2 linked regions of the Desulfitobacterium hafniense DCB-2 genome follow. The protein of the gene in region 1 interacts with the protein of each later gene in a pairwise test. Links are inferred from orthologs where the notes say so. Each region holds a gene or a part of one and is shown in the gene's direction. Other genes may lie near its edges.

Region 1 (10,918 bases):
GGATGCCCAGTGCCACATGATGTTTGAAAACAGCCTGGTAGATATGGCTGTCTCCTTTTTGCGTTTTGGCCCGGGAACTGACGACCAGCTGGTGGCCACTTCTCCGATCTTATTTGCTGTGAATGAAAAGAATCCACTGGCTGGTAAGGTTTCTTTAGCCCTGGGTGATCTCGCTCACGTTCCGCTCATTTACTATATGAACGGCTATGAGGACAGCTTTTGGCTGGATAAAAATTGCCGGAAAGGCGATTATGAGGTTAATGATATCCTGCTGGCCTTTGATCTTGTGCGTCAGAACAAAGGAATTTTCGCAGTGCCGGAGCTGGCTGTTCTCCAACCGATGCAGGGTATCGTCTTTTTACCGTATCACGGCCCCAGCGACTACGATAACTTTTACTGTGCCGTTACCGAGCAGGCCGTCCGTGATAAAAGGCGGCGGCAGGCCTGCTTTAATCTGCGGGAAGCGTTGCTTCAAGCCGGCAGCGAAAAATAATCAAGGTGGTTTTTAAAAGATCGCTGCGCAACGTTTGGTTGCTCGGCGGTCTTTTATGTTGCTTTTTTCACAAGAAACTTTGTGATATATAAGACATAGGGGTTCAAGAACTTTGCCCCTGGGTAAAAGTAGGAGAAAGAATACGGAAGAAGAGAGGTAGAAGCAGATGAGTAAGCAATTTTCACGGCGTGATTTCCTTAAGGGCGCGGCCGCTGCCGGCGCCGGTGCCATGACGATGGGGCTGACCGCTTGCAGTCCGGCAGCGGCAGGCAACAGTCCCAGCGGTGCCGGCACTGCCGACAACATGGTGTTGTCTGATCAGACATACCGCAACCTGAAGTGGAAGTTTGAAGTGATGCCTGAGGAATACCCTATTCCCGAAGAGAAAATCACCAAGACCGTTACTCATGATATTATCATTATCGGCTCCGGCATGTCCGGCTTGTGCACCGCTGTTTCCACTAAGGAGAGCGGCGCGGATGTTCGTGTCATTTCCGCGGGTAAGCGTCCCATCAGCCGCGGCGGCTCCAACCACGCCATCGGTTCCAAAAAGCAGAAGGAGCTGGGCATCGACTATACGCCCGACACGGCAAGCGGCCGCCATGCCGCCAAGGTGGAAAAGCACTCTGCAGCCTGCTACATCGACGAACGCAAGTGGTCTACCTGGATCAATAACTCCGGTCCCGCAATGGATTGGATGATCGATAAAATGGCCTCTAAAGGGCTGAAAGTCTGCCTGGAGCCGGGCTATGTGGACCCGGACGGTATTCTGACCGTTCCGGCTGCCTCCCACAGCTTCTACAACGAAGAAGTTCCCTTTGGTATGCTGTTTGGCGCCCCTCTGTGCGCCCAGGCCTACGCCGATATCTTCAAAGACATGGGGGGCGAGATCGATTTTCAGACCCGGGCACTCTACCTTATTCGTGATGATAATAACACCGGCCGGGTTTCTGCTGTTGTAGCGCAGAACCTGGAGACTGGGGAATATATCAAATACAGTGCCAACAGGGCAGTGGTTCTGGCCACCGGAGATTTCTCCAAGGACCCCGATATGATGGCCAAGTATTCCCCTTGGGCCTGGAATCTCTACCGTAACAGCATCGATACTACTAAAGTGGATTACGATGTAGCGCTGGCTTTTAACGGACTGTACCCAGGGGATGGCCACAAAATGGGTTTGTGGATCGGTGCGGGTTGGCAGAAGACCTATCCCAATGCTCCGATGATCAATTGCGGCGCACCGGGCCCTAAAGTCAACTCTATTGACAATTTCTGGGGCATCAACCTTACCAGCGACGGCAAGCGCTACCACAACGAAGTGACGAACTTCTCCTATGGTGCCATCGCCATCCTGCAGCTGCCCGACCATATTGCTTACTCAGTGTGGGATTCCCGCTATGCCTATATCCAGGACATCTGGGAAACTTTCGGATGTTCAGTGAACAATGAAAACGGCATCCTGGGCGCCACACCGGAGCAGATGATCGCCGGCTGGGAAGCCGATGTGGAAGCAGGCACCTGCTGGAAAGCGAACACCATTGAGGAATTGGTGGACAAGATGGGATTTAAAGGAGAAGCCCGGGCCAATGCCATTGAATCCATCAACAATTACACCAAGTACGCCGAGCAGGGCAGGGATGAAGAATACCATGTCAATCCCTCCGTACTTCACCCTATTAAAACGCAGCCCTTTTATGCGGCCCGCACCCATTTTGGCAAGGATGCCATGACCTTCCTGTGTGTTACAGGCGGTTTGCGCACTAACGAATATATGCAGGTGTGTGAAGATGACGACACCCCAATCGATGGGCTGTTCAACACCGGTATCATGGTCGGTGACTATTATGCAGGCACCTATAATTTCGTTATGCCCGGGCAGAACCTTGGCGGTGTATGCAATTGCTTGTCTTACATTCTGGGCCGGCGTTTAGCCGATCAAAACTTCAAATTCAGAAGCGGCAAGATCCAGCGCGTCAGCACTCCGGAAGATGAATCTGCTCAGAATGACGGATCATCCATGGCTTCTTTGGGTGGTGGGGATGCATCTTACAACGACGGTGTCTATACCGGAACTGGTTCCGGGGGGATGGGCGGCGACGTCAAAGTGGAAGTGACCATTGAGAACGGCAAACTGGCTTCGCTCACCTATACCGACAACGAGACCCCTGAAATCGGTGGCAAGGCTCTGCCCACACTGGTAGAGCAGGCTGTTTCCGCTAACGCCGCCACTGTGGATTCCGTCTCAGGTGCCACGATGACCAGCACCGCCTTTAAAGCTGCTCTGGCCGATGCACTGACAAAGGCGGCGAAGTAAGCGCTCTGTGGAGGAGCACGTGGCTCAATCCTCAAACCAGCCTTTTCTGTTGAGCAAAGTTCATCGGAAACGATAGAATAGAAAAGCGGCAGACAGCCGCTTTTTTCATTCTGGATTTTGCTCAAGTAAAAAATTAGGTTTGCCAACTGATCCCATCTGGGTCACTCAATCTGTCAGGAGGTTCTTTTCCTGAAGGAATTCCATCAGTAATTTTCCGGTCCCCCCCGTTATTTTGAGACAGTTTCGCAAGTGCTCCGGAGTATCAAAAGGGTAAGGATTAAGTGCCCGGCAACATGTTGTTCCAAATTTCGATTCAAAAAGATCATGGAACTCTTTAGTAAGTTCATAAGAGGGCTCTCTGCTTTCTTCAGTACGGGTACGCCCTTTTAATATCCCGAGTACCATAGTCGAACCGGCCAATGCTCCACACATACATCCGGCATGGCCTAATCCTCCGCCAAAACCTGTTGCCAATTTCAATACCTCCGGACTCATGGGACTATTGCACATTTCATTAAAAGCCTTGAAGATCGATTCAGCACAGTTAAAACCTTGTTTGAAATTGTCTCCAGTCCGATTACGGGCTTCTAAAGCTAAATCCTCCATCCCTTACCACTCCCCTCTATTTTTATATTGATACTCCTATATTACTCTGAATATTCAGATAAGTACAGCAAACTATTGCAGAGTTCAGGTGCCAAAGGCATGATAAATGAGTAAGACGGGCCGAGGGGAAAAGCCTTCCATCCGGTCAGCCTTTCCCCTCGGGAACATGCCCTTCCAAAATTCGACAACATCGAATTTTGCGAATCCTAATTATCGTGAAGAATTCCTGTGAATATATTCGATTTCATTCAACAACATATCGAAATCCGTTACGTGAATTTTCCCAAGAATATCTTCTTTTTTAACCGAACCCATAAGTTCTTGCCTCGTAACGTGTATTAATTTAAACCCAAGCCCCCATGAAGGTTTCAAAAAACCTGATCTTCGCCAATTTAAAATAGGTATTTTGAATTGATCAAAATATTTAGGAGGATCATTGGGAGGAATACTTGTAGTAGATACTAAGATGAAAAGGTCTTCGCCTTCCTGCATCATGATTATGGCGGGTCTTCTCTTGGATTCCTCTGGTACATCGTCGAACCCAACATCAAAATAAAAGACATCGCCTAAACTAAACCAGTGCATCTAAGCCCTTTTACTCTCCCTCATTGACAATATATCTGTGGTCTTTATTCTTTCTATCGAACAGAAATTTCCCATCCTTAATTGCCACTGGTCGAACAGAGATTTCCTTTAATTTCTGTGATGACAGTGATGTTTTTCTATATCCCTGGTCTTTTACAGCACCGTTCATGTTCTCGTCCTCCTCATTTGACAATCTTTCTTCCTTATTATCCATATCATACCACCTTCGATAGGTTTGTTCAATAATTAGTATGCCCACAAAAGATCAAATAGAAGAGAACAATCCCTAAGATGCGTTCAGAGGCTTTTTATAGCTGCATAGTTATCAAATATAGTGCTGTATCGGCGAACGAGTGCAACCCTTTACGGCATTCCCTGTATTGTTATAAAAAGACAGTAATTCACTTTTTCCCCTCGAACCAGCCTTTTCTGTTGAGCAAAAGTTCATCTGATGTCAAATGGATGAGAAGTTCCTCTATCGCCGAAATGCTTGCCAAAACACAGATAATGTACATCAATACCGCTGCATGTGAAAAAGAAAGCAGTAATGGGAATAGAAATAAGAGCAAACCTGTAGCTTTATTGCCATAGGTATGAAGGCTTGCCAAACTGTTATATTTTATCCGGGCAACCATCATGGCTGCCAAACGAATCACACCGATAAAAATAACCCACAGGAGAATAACTGCCCCCGGGTTGAGGATTGGCCAAAGTATAACGAGCAATACCACGGCCATGACCAGGTCGGCCAGGGAATCAATCTTTGCCCCAAGGGTGCTTGTGGTTCCTGTCTTTCTGGCAATAAAACCATCAAGCATATCGCTTAGTCCGCAGGCAATATACATGGCGTAAAAGCTCAGGCTCAATGGCTCCAGGAAAAGCAAAGCCAAGGAAAGGAATATTCTGCTTAATGACAGCCAATTGGGTATTGATTTCAGCATCCGTTCATCGCTGGAGTTCATCAAACCACCGCCTTGAGTGTATTATGCTGTATATAACGTGCCATTGCAAAATAATATTCAAATGCTGCAAAAGTTATTTTTTGGCTTTGGAGTACAACCTTATGATATTAAGAAATTGCAAAATATTCTTATAATAGCTATAATTAAGATGTTGCTTAAAGAGAGTACAACAATAGCTGGTAACTATTTTAGCAATATAAAATGAGGAGTGAGAGAAATGGAATGGCTGACCCTAAGTATTGATGGGCGCGAAGTCAGTGTACCTAAAGGAACGACGGTGCTGGAAGCTTGCCGGATGCATGATATCACGATTCCTACCTTGTGCCACGACCCGGAGCTTACCCCTGCCGGAGCCTGCCGCCTGTGTGTCGTTCAGATTGAGGGCATGCGCAATCTGCCGCCATCCTGTGTTACCCAAGCAACTCAGGGCATGGTGGTTCATACTCAAAATGAGAAAGTAAGAAAAGCGCGTAAGACCATTTTAGAGCTGTTGGTGGCCAATCACCCTTTGGACTGTATGACCTGCCAAAAAATGGGGGATTGCTCTTTGGCTGAGTATGCCTATGAGTACGGGGTAAAGGGTGAGATATACCGGGGAGAGAGGCGCCGGCTTCCCATCGAAGACTCCAATCCCTATATTTTGCGGGATTTGAACAAATGCATCCTGTGCGGAAAATGTGTCGCCACATGTGAAGCTGTGGCAGAAAGAAGTGTCATCGGGTTTGTCAACCGTGGTTTTCATGCCAAGGTGGCCACCTTTATGGATACCGATCTGAAAGATTCCACTTGTGTTTACTGTAACCGCTGTGTAGCCGTTTGTCCGGTTGGGGCTTTAATTGATAAAAACACCCTTGGCAAAGGCAGAGCCTGGGAGGTCCGGAAAGAAGAAGTCATCTGCACCTTCTGTGAAGCAGGCTGTAAGTTCGAAATCAATTCCAAGGATGGCAAAGTCATCGCAGTTACTGCCAAATCAGCATCCAGTGGACGGCCTCTCTGTCTCAAAGGGCGGGTCGGTTCTGATTTCCGTTATAACCCCGAGCGCAAAGAAAAACCCTTTGTCAATAAGGATGGAGAGTTTGTCCAAATTACCTGGGCGGAATTCCTTGGACTGGGGGATATTGCCGAGAAGCTTGCCTTGCTGGCGGAGTAACAGGCTGGTTGCTTGCTGCTGTTGACAGCATGATATCGATCTTTGGCAGACGGCGACCGGCAGATGCCTGAAGCCGTCTTGTTGTTGGTGCACCATATGGCTAATACTTTATCTATCCTGGGAGATCGGACTATATGCTAAAGCTAACAACGAACATCCCGAGGGGGAAGGATACGACACCGGTCAATTCAACGCATCCGGACTACCAACCGGACCGTGTTTTTATGTTATTTTTATTATAGAAAAAGAGGTTGAAGTTGACAACACAAGAGGGGAGAAAGCTTGAGGGGTTTGCCCTGAAGAAGATGGTCATAAGGCAAACTATCCCAGACATATAGTATTAGAAAGGGAATGCCTTGGAGGTGAGGAGGGTGCTGTCCCCGAGCCTGGAAGATTACTTGGAAGAAATCTACCGCTTTTCTATGGAGAATAGTGTGGTAAGAGTAACGGATATCAGCAAGAAGCTGGGCGTATCTCTGCCCTCGGTGTCCAAGGCTCTGCATAAACTCAATAATCAGGGTTATATCAATTATCACCGCTATGGCGAAATTGTCCTTACTGAGCAGGGATGTCTGAAAGGCAATTACTTAGTGGAGAGAAACCAAATGCTGCAGGAGTTTCTGGCCCTGATTCAAAGCCAATGCGATATTCCCGCTGAAACCGAAGCCATCGAGCACTATATATCGGATTCAACGATCCAATCCTTACGTCGGCTGGTTACTTTTTTTAAGGAAAACCCGGCTTGCTATGAAGCGTTCCTCCGCTTTGAGTATGAACAAAATTAAACATAGACTTGAATAACGGTCAGGCTTTTGCTGAACGTTTCTTTTTTGTACAAAAATAGATAATAATTACTAAAAAATAATCCGATAAAAATTGTATAAATTCAACAATTGGATTATAATGTGAATATTGGTATTATACCCAGGGTTTAAGTCGAATTTTGATGATATGAGGAGGAATGAGATGAAGAAACGATTGTTGATCATGGTGCTTTGGATGATAACAGCAGGCACCTTGCTGGCTTGCTCCCCTCAAACAGAGAATGCTCAGTTTGTTGAGGAGTCAAAAACCCGGTTAATACCCGGTACATACCGCGCTGAGTTCGACCAGCCTGACAGCCGGGGCTGGACGCCATTTTTGGTTATGGAAATAAATGACGAAGGAAAAATAGCGGAGGTCAATTTTGATTACATATCTACGGAGGGAACCTTCAAAACCCAGGATGCCGACTATAACCAACGGATGACGGCTGCCAACGGGCTAGGCCCCAAGACATATTGCCCACGCTTTGCCAAGAATCTGATCATCTATCAGGATCCGGCTCAGGTAGACGGAATCACCGGCGCCACCTCCTCCTCCCAGGAGTTTAAGCAGTTGGCACAGGCAGCTTATGCTGCGGCGGAAAAGGGCAGCCAAGGAACGGTCTATCTCTCCCATATACCAGAAGGCGATCAGGGGAGCGGGGAGGGAGATTCATGAAAGCCATTGCTAATCTTAAGGTCAGTACCAAGCTGGTGATGAGTTTCTGCTTGCTGGCCTTGATCACCTTTGCGGTGGGAGGGCTGGGTGTCTTTAACACACTACGCCTCCAGGAAATGGATCAGGAACTGTACACTTATCAGACCTTGCCTTTGCTGGAGCTGCGGGTAATTCACGGCTCATTCGAAGAAAACAGGGCATACATCAGAGACATTATCCTGGAAGAAGATCCTGCTCAGATCGAAACCCACTTAAAAGCTATTGAGCAAAACCGGCAGATAATTGACCAGGCGCTGGCAACCTTTGAGCAAAGCCTGCGCACCGAAGAGGAGACGCTGCAGTTTACCTATCTGGACAATGTCCTGGAAAATTTCGATTACCATCTGGACCAAGTGATGGAACTTTGCCGCCATGGCAACAAAACCTTTGCTTATACCGTATTAGCTCAGGATGGCCCGAAACTCTCGGCCAATTTCAGCGCAGCCATCGATAACCTGTCGCTGATTAAGGAACAAACCGGCCATGAGGTGGCGGCTGCCAATAAAGCAAGGGCTGAATCCGCCTTCTGGCAGACGATAATTTTTGTGCTGGCGGCTGGAGTCCTGGCTGTGGTACTGGGTGTCACCATTTCCAGACTGATCAGTACCCCGCTGTCCGCTTTGGCCAAGGCGGCCAATGAGATCGCTTCAGGCAATTTGGTCAGCCAATTTCCGGCCAAGTACCGAACAGCCAAGGATGAAATCGGGCAGTTGGGTATGGTATTTCAGACGATGACTGAGAATATCCGGAATTTAATTCACCAGGTTCATGAATCGGCCGGAATGGTAGCCGCATCTTCCGAGGAGTTAAGCGCCGGCGCCGGACATGCCGCCGAGGCCGGCTCCCAGGTTGCCCATGCGGTCAGCGCAACTGCCGATGGCGCGCAAGTACAGGTTACCGCTTTATCTGAGACCATGGCAACCGTGGAAAATATGGCCAAAGTGATAGAGCAAATCGCCGCCAACAGCACCAGCGCCACGCTGATCGCTGAAAAAGCTGCCCAGGCGGCAGTTCAGGGCAGCAGCAAAATCGACACAGTGGTCGTCAAAATGGCGGACATTAAACAAAGTGTTGAACATTCCGCTTTGGTCGTCTCAGAACTAGGAACCCGATCCAAGGAAATCGATCAGATTGTGTCAACCATTTCCGGATTGGCGGCTCAAACCAATCTTCTGGCGCTCAATGCCGCTATTGAGGCGGCCAGGGCTGGTGAAGAAGGGCGCGGATTCTCTGTTGTCGCCGAGGAAGTCCGCAAATTGGCCGAGCAATCCCAACAGGCTGCCAAACAGATTGCCGTTCTGATCCAATCCATCCAGCTGGATACGCAAAGGGCCATGACTGCTATGACGGAAGGGACTTCCGAAGTGCAGGCCGGCTATGCTGCTGTCAATGAGGCCGGTGGGGTTTTTGCTGATATTGCTGCCTTGGTTCGCACCGCATCCGATCAGATCATGGAGATATCGGCCGGTGTAGAGGGAATGTCTATGGACAGCCATAGTATGGTTAATTCAGTCAGCAAGGTAGAGGAAATCAGCCGGCAGACCTCCGACCAAACCCAGGTGGTGTCGGCAGCTACCCAGGAGCAGTCCTCTGCCCTGACGGAAATTGCCTCGTCAAGCGGAGCCTTGGCTCAGCTGGCGGATCAGCTGCAGCAGGCGGTAAGCCGTTTTAAAATAACCTAATTCATAACCACTCACCTTACGGGGGCGTTTTCTGTATAACTGCAGGAAACGCCCCTTTGCTGTTCCGGGGAATGGTGACAGTGGCTTTATTCCTTAAAAAGCATGGTTTCTTTACTAGTCAAGTCACACTTTATTTCCATCGTTAATACTGTATTAAAAAACATACTTCAAACCTGAAAAAAGGAATCGATTTAAAAGTTAACTCAGTCTAACAGTGAAGGGAGAGTTATGACTCATGGATACACAATTACTTGTTCCCTTATCCACCCTTAAGCAGGGGGAGAAGGCTTATGTAGTCGATCTTGAACTAAACGGCCTGTTGAGACGGAGAGTGTTGGATTTGGGTATCGTTCCCGGAACCTCCCTCCAATGTGTCGGGACCGCCCCCGCCGGGGATCCCATCGCTTACTTAGTTCGTGGAACGGTGATTGCTCTCAGGAGTGAGGATGCCAGGTCGATTCGGGTCAATTCAGCTTTAGTATAAAAAAAAACCCCAAGCAAGCGTGCGGTTAGTATGGAAAGTGTTGGAGAGTGAGTGCAATGAATTTAAAAATTGGGGATCAAACTGCTCCCCTAATGCCAAAAGGAAGAATTCGGAGAGAAAGCTTTGGTATAAGCAGTGCGGCCGACCAGTGGATTATTGCTTTAGCAGGAAACCCCAATGTGGGTAAAAGTACAGTATTCAATGCTTTGACCGGCCTTCGCCAACACACCGGCAACTGGCCGGGCAAAACAGTGAACAACGCTCAGGGTTACTTTACTTATCACAATCAAAGCTTCATGCTCGTTGATTTACCGGGTACTTACTCCCTCCTGGCCCATAGTGTCGAAGAAGAGATTGCCCGGGACTTTATTTGCTTTGGTCAACCGGACGCCACAGTGGTGGTTTTGGATGCCACCTCCTTGGAGCGCAATCTTAATCTTGCCCTGCAGATTATGGAGATTACGCCCCGGATCATTGTCTGTGTCAACTTAATGGATGAGGCTCGCAAAAGAGGCATTGTTATTGATTTTGAGGCCCTGCAAAAGGAGCTTGGTGTGCCGGTGGTTGCTACGGCGGCTAGACATAACCAGGGGCTTGAGGAGCTGCAACGGGCAATTTTTGATATTGCCGTGGGCAATCAAGCCACTCAGCCCAAACAAATTGTTTATTCTGAGGATGTGGAGAGGGCCATTCAGCTGCTCCAGCCCCAGATCGAAAAGGTAGGTATGAGCACTATCCTCAGCCCGCGCTGGCTCGCCCTCCGCCTTTTGGACAGCGATCCTGCCTTTATCGAAGAGATCGGCCGTTTCGTTGCCATGAATGGGGAGCAAGAGATTGACCTGCAAAGGGAGGAGGGGAAGGTAGCGCTATGAGCAGTATTACTCCGGATCCGTTATTGAAGCTTTATCGGGATACGGAAACGATTCGCGAGGATTTTGGCCATTCCATCACGGATCGCGTGGTTATTGATATTTTTGCTTATTCGGAGAAACTTGCCAACCGGGTGGTCTGCCGGGAACAAGAGCAAGCAAGGCGGTGGCGGGAGGGTATTGATAAGATCGTGATCTCCAGAGCCTTTGGCTACCCGATCATGCTGGGCATCCTCGGGCTGATTTTTTGGA
Region 2 (10,914 bases), 2.4 Mb from region 1 along the record:
CGCATTCGATTCCAAATCGGCTGAACTAGCTTGGTAGGGGAAATTAAAAAACGCATGCGAGGTCTGTTATGCTTCATTATCTGCTAAATCCTAACCTAACTCCAATCAACCGGAAGCATGTCTTTAATCACCTTACGCACACTATTTCCTTAATTCCTTTACGGTCGGCTGATGCTACAGCTTGTTCCCGAGTCAGAGGTTCCAGACACATCTCCACTCGTTTCCCCGTTTGGCGGAGTTTCCGAGCTTCGGCGATCACTTGGGAAACATCACTGCCGCAGACAAAAACCTCCGGGCTTTCAGCATTGGAGCAGGCCATTTGTTCGATGATCGCCTTGAGATTGATCGCAAAACCAGTGGCCGGGACATCCTCCCCAAATTCACCGTACAGAGCGTCATAGCGCCCTCCCTCAACAACGGGGAAACCCACTCCGGGAACATAGCCTTCAAAGACCGCCCCCGTATAATAGCTGAAGCCGCGCAGAATACCCAAATCCAGAGACACATAATCCTGGACTCCGAAATCCTTTAAGTACCGATAGACCTGCCTCAGGGCAGCCACCGCTTCCAGCAGGGAAGGCCGCCGGCTCCACTCCAGAACCTGATCCAGCATATCCTCTTGGCCGTGAAGATGGGGAAGCTTTAAAAGAACGTCCTGAACCTTTAATTCAAAACCGTAGTCCTTAACCAACCGCTCAATCCCCACAAAATCCTTGCGGGCCAGCTTCTCCTGATAATGGAGCTGGAATTCCTGAGGAACCCCCAACTCGGCCATAATACCGGTAAAGATCCCCATATGTCCCAAATTGATTTGAAAGTCCATGCCGCCGATTTGGCGGAGAGCTTCAATCGCTAAGGCGACCACTTCGGCATCCGCCGCAGGAGAGGCCGAGCCAATCAGCTCCACTCCCACCTGCCTGAATTCTTGTTTATGAGATTTAGAATAGCGGAAGACATCTGCTGCGTAACATAAGCGCAAAGGAAAGGTAGTCCCCCGCATCCGGGTGCTGACCATCCGGGCGATGGGAGTGGTTAACTCCGGACGCAGCACCAGGACATGGCCCTGACGATCAAAGAGCTTAAAAAAACTATCCTCTTCCTCTTCGACCGGCTGGATGCATGCCCCATACTCCAAGGTCGGAGTGACAACCTTCTGATAAGCCCATGCTTTGAATAAATCCAGCGCAGAGGCCTCTGCCCGCTCTTGTAAGGCTAACTCATCAGGAAGAAGATCATGCATCCCTTCCGGGATTCTTAAGCCCAGAGAACTTCGCAGCATATTAATCCCCCCCCTTTTCCTTCTCCTCCAGACGCTTCAGGACCATCTGATAACCGTCGGCCCCAAAGTACAGGCACCGCTTAACCCGGCTGATAGTCGCCGTACTGGCACCTGTGGATTGGGCGATGGTGGTATAGGTCACATTCTTCTCCAGAAGTTTGGCCACTTCCAGACGCTGAGCCAAAGACTTAATCTCCGCCACCGTAGCGATATCCTGAAAGAACCTATAGCACTCTTCCCGATCCTTTAATAATAAAATAGCGTCAAAAAGCGCATCCGTTGAGGAATCACGCAGGCGCTGATCAATTCCCTTGAAATCATCGTCTTTATATTCATCCATCATCGATCATCTCCTTATACTTCTATACTTTAATTTATTAAAGTATAGGGCCCTTGTCAATATTCATAGCCTCTCTTCAGAAAATTTGTTTAACCTTCCAGAACTTTCTATTGAAAAAATTACTTGCCAAGACTCTATGCTTTATGTTAATATAGTGTCTATCAAGATTTCGACTGAAACTTGGTACAAAGTTAATAAACACTCTTATCCAGAGTAGGTGGAGGGACTGGCCCGATGAAACCCGGCAACCGACATGAAAATGCACGGTGCTAAATCCTGCAGGAAATACTGGGAGATGAGAGGAAACCCGACTATAACTCTGCGGATTTCCTCGTGGAGTTTTTTGTTATATTCAGTTAGAACCTAACGAGGGGGAACAGCGTTGATTAGAATTGAGAACTTAACAAAGGTTTACACCTCCCGCAAAGAGCAAGTTACAGCCATTGAAGATATCTCCCTGCATATTCCCAAAGGAGCGATTTACGGCATCATCGGTTTAAGCGGTGCCGGTAAAAGCACCCTGGTCCGTTGCATCAATCGCTTGGAAGAGCCCACCGGGGGTAAAATCATCATCGATGGTCAGAATTTAACAGCCATGTCCGCGGCAGAGCTCCGGCAAGCCCGCCAAAAGATCGGCATGATCTTTCAGCACTTCCATCTGCTCCAGTCCCGCACCGTTTTTGATAATATTGCTTTTCCTTTAGAAATTGCCGGTTTTAAAAAACCAGAGATAGCAGAGAGGGTTAAGGAGCTGCTTCCCCTAGTAGGCTTGGAGGATAAGGCCCATGTCTACCCTTCCCAGCTCAGCGGCGGTCAAAAGCAAAGAGTGGGGATTGCCCGTGCGCTGGCCACCAACCCTAAAGTGCTCCTTTGCGATGAGGCCACTTCCGCCCTTGACCCCCAAACCACTTTATCTATCTTGAATCTCTTAAAGGATATCAATCAGCGTTTCGGCTTAACCATTATTATGATTACTCACGAAATGAAAGTGGTTAAAGAGATCTGCACCGATGTGGCCGTCATCCATGAGTCAAAAATCGCTGAACAAGGGCCTGTGGAATCCGTCTTTATTCAACCCCAGTCCAGCGTCGCCAAGGAATTCATCTCCACTGTATTTCCCAATGAACTCCCTGAAGATTTGCTTCGTGAACTGGCCACTCATCCCAATTCTCAGATTGTGCGCATCCAATTCCTGGGTTCACGGGCATCGGACCCCATCATTGCCGACCTTATGAAAGAATGCGAGGTTCGGGCCAATATCCTTTATGGAAGCATCGACCACCTCCGCTCCACTCTCTTTGGCACCTTAACCTTGGAGCTGCAGGGAGATCCCGGACAACTGGCTTTAGCTCATCAATATCTAGCCCAGCGCGAACTCAAAGTGGAGGTGATCCAAAATGTTTGATTTTACCAACCCTCAATACTGGGAAACCATCTATCAACTTCTGGTCCCTGCTACAGGAGAGACCCTATACATGGTTATGGCCTCTACTCTGCTGGCTTATCTTCTTGGTGTTCCTCTGGGGGTCATTCTGGTCATCTCTTCTCCCGATCATATCTCGCCGAATCCTTGGATAGAACGCACCCTCGGCACAGTGATCAACATCTTTCGCTCGGCACCTTTTATCGTTTTGCTTCTGGCTTTGATTCCTGTCACTCAAGCCATCATGGGCACATACATCGGTACCGACGCTGCAATAATCCCTCTGGTCTTTGCCACAGCACCTTTCGTGGCCCGCATGGTGGAGAGTTCGCTTAAAGAAATTCCTTACGGAGTCATTGAAGCGGCCCTATCCATGGGCTCTTCCCCTTGGCAGATTATCCGTAAAGTTCTTTTGCCTGAAGCCAAGGCCTCTCTCATCTTAGGCGCCGCCATCACCACGATCAGCGTCGTCGGCTATACCGCCATGGCGGGGACCATAGGAGCCGGTGGCTTAGGAGACGTGGCTATCCGCTACGGGCATCAACGTTTTCGGACCGACGTGATGATTATGACCGTCATCATTCTCGTGATTATCGTCCAATTGGTTCAACTCTTTGGCACCAAACTGGCTCGCCGGATTAGTAACCACTAAGCATGTTCCAAGCGCTCACTCAAATTCATGGCGGGCGATACCGGTACTCCTGTCAAGTTCTTTGGGGAGGAGGCTTGAGCATATATCTTCTCAAGGGTATCTCACAATGAAGGGTATCTCACAAAAAATGTCTTCATGTGTATCTTCAGAGGAAAAGAAAGAAGAATTTAAGGAGGAAATAAGAATGAAACGTAAACTCTCGACTTTAATTATCGGCTCCGTAGTAGCCCTATCCTTGGTACTTACCGGGTGCGGAAGCACCCCTCAGAAAACCGATACCCCACCCGCCTCCGGTAATGCCAATGAGCCTGTGACGATCAAAGTAGGCGCTACCCCCGTTCCCCATGCCGAAGTGCTTGAATTCGTCAAACCCAAATTAGCAGAACAAGGCATCAATCTGGAAATTGTTGATTTTACGGATTATGCTCTTCCCAACCCAGCCGTTAACGACGGATTACTCGACGCCAACTACTTTCAACACACTCCTTACCTGGATACCTACCTTGCTCAAGGCATGAAGCTGGCGATCATCGGCACTGTGCATATTGAGCCCATGGGCTTCTACTCTGAAAAAGTAACCAAAATCGATGAGCTCAAAGACGGTGATGCTATTGCTATCCCTAACGATCCCTCCAATGGCGGCCGCGCTTTAGCCGTCTTAGAACAAGCCGGATTGATTAAACTTAAAGACGGTGCCGGTGTTACCGCAACAGAATTGGATATCGCTGAGAACCCGAAAAAGCTAAAAATTCAAGCTATTGAGGCTGCTCAGCTCCCCCATGCTCTTACCGACCCCAAAATTGCCGGAGCTGTCATCAACACCAACTACGCTTTAGAAGCCGGCCTCAATCCCACTGAGGATGCCATCGTCCTTGAAGGCAAAGATTCTCCTTATGCCAACATCGTCGTAGCTAAAGAAGATCGCAAAGACGATCCCAACCTCAAAAAATTAGTGGAAGCTTTGAACACCCCAGAAGTTAAGAAGTTTATCGAAGATACCTACAAAGGTGCTGTCGTTCCTGCCTTCTAAGAATTATTACTTCAACTCATAAAGAAAGAGCCGTTCCTCAGCTGAGGGCGGCTTTTCTCATTGCTATGCATTCTATATCTATTTTAATCTTAACGATTTAATCTTTGCTCTTACCCTTGGCTAGATTCACTAGGTATAAATCCTTAATTTCTCGGTCATGTTTACTGGATTCCATTTGTAAAGCCTCAACCTTAGTACCTAAAATCTTAATTTCACTTTTGACTTCCTCATTAAACTGTTTCTGAGTCTCCCGCCAATCATAAAAAAGAATATCCAGCTTCCTACCAAAGTCTTGCTCCATCCTGACCTGAGATTGCCTAAGGACAACTAGATCCGTCTCCATCCTGGTTTGAGATTCCTTCAACCCGGTTACATCTTGCTTTACTTCAGTTAGCTCTGCCTTTATCCCTGCTACATCTTGCTTTACCTCAGTCAGCTCCGTCTTCATGCCAGTTAATTCATTAAGTACTTTTCCAAAATGCTCCAGCATCAAATCCTGAAATTTCTCATTATCCATGAATCCACTTCCTTATTCCTAGGAATGGAATAATTATATCATATCCCCTAAATTAACCCAAGGATAAGTTTCTTTAATGCCTGTACTTACCCCTGCCATGATTACCATATTTTTGATGGCATAGAACGGGTCACTCCTCACACACTATAGACAAATTACCCAGGATGAAGAACTAATCAACATTCTGGAACATGAGGAGAACATCTCTATGAATTCCTTCGATAAGAAAATTCAGACCCGCTTGCGCATGCACCCGGAAATGCTGCGCCACATTCTAACCGAGCCCAATGAGGAGACCCTCACGACCTTGACCCGCTATAAACTATTTGAATCCAAGGGAGCCTATCTCGGCCAACTCCTGCTTTCCCTGCTTCCTCAATGGGAATACCTGGCCTGCGAAGGCAATGCCCATTTAGGGCAAATTATTCGCAACCTGGAAAAGACCCCCATCAGTCCGGTTTCCCAGGAATCCGATTTTCTGCGGGCAAACCTGTTGCGCATCCGCATTCTTGCCGAAACTCCGGGAGTATTCCCTTTCTCTCCCTTCATCATTCAGGAACATCTCCTTAACTTTTTAGAAGGTGCGGATCTGATCGCAGATTTGCCTCAACTGACGGTCATTAACTTCAGCAGGGATGAGCTGAGACCCTTAGCCTCCGAACTGGCGCAATACAGGCTAAGCCCTTTAAGCCGCCGCTATGTGCAGAACCTTTTCCACCAGGAACGTCAGGAAGCCATTCTCGCCAACCTTGCTTATCTATGCAAAAATTATCCTTTGCTGGGTACTTGCCGGCAAGCCTATGCTTTGCTGCTCTCCCTGGACAACATTGAAAACTGGAGCAAACATCCCTTCTGCCTCCGCCTGGTATCCAACCGCTTCTGGGATTACCGCACCAAGGAGATTCTATAGTTCATCCATGGGCCGGCCTTTCGTCTCTTCGCCAAGAATGAGGACATTAAACACAACGAGGATGAGCACTCCGGCAAACATCAGGAAAACCGTTTCCGTAGGCATTTCCGCTCCCAGCATACGGCCTACCACCATAGGTGCTAAGATGCCGCCGATGCGGCCAAACCCGGCGGCCCAACCGGCACCGGTGCCCCGGGCTCTGGTAGGATAAAGCTCAGGAGTATAGGTGTAGAGAATTCCCCAGGCGCCAAGGTTAAAGAAAGACATGAGGGAACCAAAGACCAGAATCATCATTACACTGTTGCCCAGTCCAAAGAAATAAGCGCTGATCGCTGTCCCTAAAACGAAAGCGGCCAAGGTAGGCTTGCGCCCAATGCGATCGACCAGAAATGCCGCGCTGAAATAGCCGGGAATCTGCGCCAAGGTCATAATAATAACATAGCTGAAGCTCTTGGTCAGGGAAAAACCCTTTAAGGCAAGAATAGAGGGCAGCCAGGTAAAAATTCCATAGTAAGAATATACGATTCCAAACCAAAGCAGCCAGAGAAACACCGTTCTGCGCAGGAACTTCCGGGAAAACAATTCCGCTACCGTGACTCGCTTCAGCACCTTAGTCTTGGCCGTCCCCTTCTGGGGCTGCCTGTGTTCACGTTTTGCCTCCTCAGCAGTTCTGCCCGCCTTTACGTCAGGTCCTGCCTCCCCGGCGACCAGGCGGTACACTGCCTCAGCCTCCTGGATTCTTCCCTGTTCCTCAAGAAACCGCGGTGACTCCGGGATGTACTTCCAGAGATAAAAAACGTAAAGAGCCGGAATGGCACCAATGAAGAAAGCAATATGCCAACCATAGTTGGGAATGATCAGATAGGATATAACGGAGGCCAGGAGCCACCCTATAGCCCAGAAGCTCTCCAAAAGGACCAGAAATTTTCCCCGGTGTTTAGCAGGAGTGAACTCACTCACCAAGGTTACCGCAACCGGCAATTGCCCTCCCAAACCAAACCCCACCAGAAAGCGAAAGAACAAAAGGGAGGCATAGCTCCAGGCCAGGCCGCATAATCCGGTAGCCAAAGAATACACCACCAAGGTAAAGGCAAAGACCTTTTTTCTGCCGATTCGATCCGCCACACTCCCGGACAGAATAGCTCCCAAAGCCATTCCTAACAGGCCGACACTCCCGATATTTCCCACCTGTTCCGGTGTTAACCCCCAAGTCTTCATCAACACCGGCAGGACAAAGGAAATAATGCCCGTATCCATGGAATCGAACATCCATCCCAAACCTGCAGAGATAAGGAGTATATAGTGAAATCTCTTAACCGGTAATTTTTCTATTCGTTGTGATATACTCATCTTTATCCTCCTGTGCAAATAGCTGATATTTTTATTAGGCAAATTGCTGATAATTTTATATAGTTTAGCAAATTTTAGTAAAAAAATAAAGAAGCTTGGGGATAAGCTTCTTTTTGCATTTTCAAATTTCCTGCTTTCATGATCTATCACTTATTAAAAGGAGCTGAACTATCTTTCTTACTCTAATACCTGGAGGCTCATTTTATACTCATAGATAATCTCCATATACTGCTCTGACGTCCCCCCTTCAGTCAGAACCTTATAACATCGATAGAGAAGCCTCTGATGAACCCCTTCACGCCGGGCTAAAAAAGTAAGCAGACGTTTCACCCCAGGATCCTGGGTCATGGCTGCATGCTTCTCATACAAAAGGCGTGCTCTCTTTTCCAAAGCAGCGTTTGCTTTCAAAAGTTTATCCGGTTCAGAGTACTGGTTTACATAGGAAAGAGACCAGGGAGTATCCTCATGATCACTTAAGCGAGTAACCTCCCCGCCCAGCTTGGTAATCATTGCCGATAAAGTCTCTAAATGAGCAAGTTCTTCCGCCATGATGAGTCCCAAAAGTTCACGCAAAAAACGGTTGTCTATATTAACCTGATGATTTAAGTACTGAACTGCCTGGGTGAGTTCTCCATCCCTTCCACCATAATGCTCCAGCAATTCTTTAGCCAGGACCGGATCGGGCCTTTCCACATGGATTGGATAAAAGAACCTTTTTCGATAGATGTACACACCCTTCCCCCCTTGAACGTCGTCCTGCCTTCATTATATGAAGATAGGACAACCTAAGGTCACAGGAGGAAAAGCCGAACTAAAGACCTTTTACCCCAATATCTTTCCGATAATGAGCGCCGGGGAAATTTATTTTTTCTACTAAAGCATATCCCAATTGACGGGCCTGGTTAAGATCATCTCCCCAAGCCGTTACCCCCAAGACCCTTCCGCCGGAGCTTTGCAGTTCTCCCCCCTGGGAAAGGGCAGTCCCGGCATGAAAAATCACGCTCTCTTGAGCAGGGACTTCAGGCAAAGTGATCGGAATGCCTTTGGCATAGGCCAGGGGATAGCCCGGTGCGGCCATAACGATACAGAGTGCGGTTTCTTTTTTCCAAGCCAGCTTTAGATTCTCGATCTGTCCTTCCGTACAGGCCCACAGAACCTTGAATAAATCCGATTCCATACGGGCCATCACCACTTGGGTTTCCGGATCACCGAAGCGGACATTAAATTCCAAGGTTTTCGGACCGTCCTTGGTCAGCATCAGCCCGGCAAAAAGAACTCCTTGAAAGGGCATCCCTTTATCCTTCATGACTTGTAAGGTGGGCTGCACGATGGTTCTTAGTGCCTCCTCTTCCAACTCTGGATTCCAGAAAGGCGGGGGGCTATAGGTACCCATGCCGCCGGTATTCAAGCCCAGATCCCCATCCAAAGCCCGTTTATGGTCCTGAACAGGGACTAAGGCAACCGCATGCTCACCATCACAGAGACAGAGCAAGCTCACTTCCTGCCCTTCCAGATATTCTTCAACCAGAAGCAATTTTCCCGATTCGCCTAAAGAGCCGTCCATTAACTCATCCACAGCCGTCAAAGCTGTGTCCAAATCCATGGCCACAATCACACCTTTGCCGGCTGCTAAGCCATCGGCCTTTAAGACGATCGGTGCTCCCATCTGTTTGATATATTCCTTAGCCTGCTCCGGTTCAGAGAATACCCGGCTTTGAGCTGTGGGAACCCCCGCCGCCTCCATGATTTCCTTAGCAAAAGATTTGCTGCCCTCCAGCCGGGCGGCTTCTTGAGTGGGTCCGAAAATCCTCAGTCCTTCTTTTTGGAAAGCGTCTACAATCCCTAAAGTCAAAGGTGCCTCAGGGCCCACAATTGTCAAATCAATGCCTTCTTTTTGGGCAAATTCAAGCAACCCGGGGATATCTGTAGCCGCAATCGCCACATTCCATTCCTGAGTTCCGGCGTTTCCCGGAGCAACGTACAATTTCCCGACCTCCGGGCTTTGGGCTATTTTCCAGGCAAGGGCGTGCTCCCTGCCGCCATTGCCTACTATTAAGACTTTCTTAGCCATGGGGCACCTTCTTTACTATTTGATTTAGACTGCTTCAGGAAAACTCTAAAGCTGATTCTCCAGGATTTTGCTTTACACCGGTCGCTCCATAAGCTGCGCGGACAAAACTAACGCGCAAAGCCCTCCGCTCCGAAAGGACCTGCGCCGCTGAGTCATTCTCTGTGGCGTCGCGGCTTGGGCGAAACCCTCGTCCGGGTTTCGTCCCGCCAAATCGCTCCTGCTCAATGGCGGGTTGGAAACGTCCTGTTTCCAACCTTTCTCCGCTGCGTGCTTTTCGCGAAGTTTTGTTTCCGCTCGCTTAAATTCGCTTCCTACCGTAAAGCAAAATCCTTGGGCTGTTTTTGGAGTTTGAGCGGGCAGGGCGTTGCGGGAAAGGTGGAGTAAGTCGCCTGACTCCCGGCTTAAGTCGCTTTTTCCGTCTTTGCCGACGCCGCTTGGGGCGGCAAGGTCGGCTACCTTAGGAAAGGCTTTGAAGGCAACCCAAGAAATCCTCACAAAAAGTCTCGGGAACCAGGTCCTTAAGGAAAAGCTAAAAGAGACCCGCAAGACGTAGCTTTACGTACAAAAGCGTACGGATTTAGCGGAGGGGCGGTCGGGTCAGCGAAGCTTTCTTAACGTAGCGAAGCCATGGTTCACATCAGGTATTACCCTGAGGTTTGGTGTAGCTGTTAAGAAAGCGAGTAGACCAGCCCCGGAGCTATGGAGTACGCGTTGAGCGTAAAGCTACGCGACCCAGGCAGGAGCCTTTTCACTCTCTGCCAAAACCGCACAGCGACATGACAGCTATACTCAGTGCTTAAAGTGACGGCGGTTCGTAAACACCATAATCAAATTCAAACGGTCAGCCGCTTCGATAACCTCAGCATCTCTGACGGAGCCCCCCGGTTGAACCACAGCCCGCACTCCTGCCTTAGCCGCCTCCTCCAGGGAATCGGGGAATGGGAAAAAAGCATCGGAGGCCAGATAAGCCCCTTGGGCTTTATCCCCCGCCTGTTCTAAAGCAATCTTAACTGAGCCAACCCGATTCATCTGTCCCGCTCCCACGCCAAGGGTTTGACCGGCTTTGGCCAGTACAATGGCATTGGATTTAACATGCTTTACCACCCGCCAGGCAAAGTCCAGTTCACGAAGTTCTTCAGGTTCAGGTTGGCGCTTGCTGACGACTTCCCATGCGGAGATCGGCGTAGTCCCCTCATCCTCTTCCTGAATTAGAAATCCTCCTTGAATGGAACGAACTTTCCAGGGCGTATGGGCTGGCTTCCCGTCCTGTGCTACTTTGACGAGACGAAGGTTTTTCTTTTCCTGTAGTATTGCCCTGGCGTCAGAGCTGAACTCATGGGCA

What was found.
Region 2: the proteins of DHAF_RS18850 (region 1) and DHAF_RS07420 interact in binary tests that used the Escherichia coli proteins (3 or more experiments, as listed by UniProt). The link is inferred for Desulfitobacterium hafniense DCB-2 from one-to-one orthologs.

What each region holds. Positions count from the first base shown.
Region 1 is NC_011830.1:4,007,143-4,018,060, reverse strand. The notes cover bases 5,314-8,188. They hold DHAF_RS18850 (metal-dependent transcriptional regulator), read left to right. Parts: upstream 5,314-6,481; coding sequence 6,482-6,895; downstream 6,896-8,188. Other genes in these bases: DHAF_RS18840 (methyl-accepting chemotaxis protein), read left to right, coding at 7,589-8,188; DHAF_RS18845 (FMN-binding protein), read left to right, coding at 7,077-7,592; DHAF_RS18855 (NADH-quinone oxidoreductase subunit G), read left to right, coding at 5,314-6,110. In the rest of the region: DHAF_RS18890 (LysR family transcriptional regulator), read left to right, coding at 1-493; DHAF_RS18885 (FAD-binding protein), read left to right, coding at 660-2,807; DHAF_RS18880 (C-GCAxxG-C-C family (seleno)protein), read right to left, coding at 2,973-3,413; DHAF_RS18875 (hypothetical protein), read right to left, coding at 3,624-3,998; DHAF_RS18870 (hypothetical protein), read right to left, coding at 4,009-4,212; DHAF_RS18865 (CDP-alcohol phosphatidyltransferase family protein), read right to left, coding at 4,400-4,960; more of DHAF_RS18855, read left to right, coding at 5,178-5,313; more of DHAF_RS18840, read left to right, coding at 8,189-9,313; DHAF_RS18835 (FeoA family protein), read left to right, coding at 9,549-9,797; DHAF_RS18830 (FeoB small GTPase domain-containing protein), read left to right, coding at 9,854-10,669; DHAF_RS18825 (nucleoside recognition domain-containing protein), read left to right, coding at 10,666-10,918.
Region 2 is NC_011830.1:1,574,665-1,585,578, reverse strand. The notes cover bases 1,142-4,012. They hold DHAF_RS07420 (methionine ABC transporter ATP-binding protein), read left to right. Parts: upstream 1,142-2,001; coding sequence 2,002-3,024; downstream 3,025-4,012. Other genes in these bases: DHAF_RS07410 (MetQ/NlpA family ABC transporter substrate-binding protein), read left to right, coding at 3,879-4,012; DHAF_RS07415 (methionine ABC transporter permease), read left to right, coding at 3,017-3,694; DHAF_RS07425 (YerC/YecD family TrpR-related protein), read right to left, coding at 1,281-1,622; hisZ (ATP phosphoribosyltransferase regulatory subunit), read right to left, coding at 1,142-1,279. Also shown: more of hisZ, read right to left, coding at 128-1,141; more of DHAF_RS07410, read left to right, coding at 4,013-4,724; DHAF_RS07405 (hypothetical protein), read right to left, coding at 4,822-5,241; DHAF_RS07400 (hypothetical protein), read left to right, coding at 5,450-6,151; DHAF_RS07395 (MFS transporter), read right to left, coding at 6,146-7,501; DHAF_RS07390 (manganese catalase family protein), read right to left, coding at 7,679-8,233; purD (phosphoribosylamine--glycine ligase), read right to left, coding at 8,313-9,572; DHAF_RS26745 (hypothetical protein), read right to left, coding at 9,645-10,067; purH (bifunctional phosphoribosylaminoimidazolecarboxamide formyltransferase/IMP cyclohydrolase), read right to left, coding at 10,362-10,914. UniProt on the Escherichia coli protein: Part of the ABC transporter complex MetNIQ involved in methionine import. Responsible for energy coupling to the transport system. It has also been shown to be involved in formyl-L-methionine transport.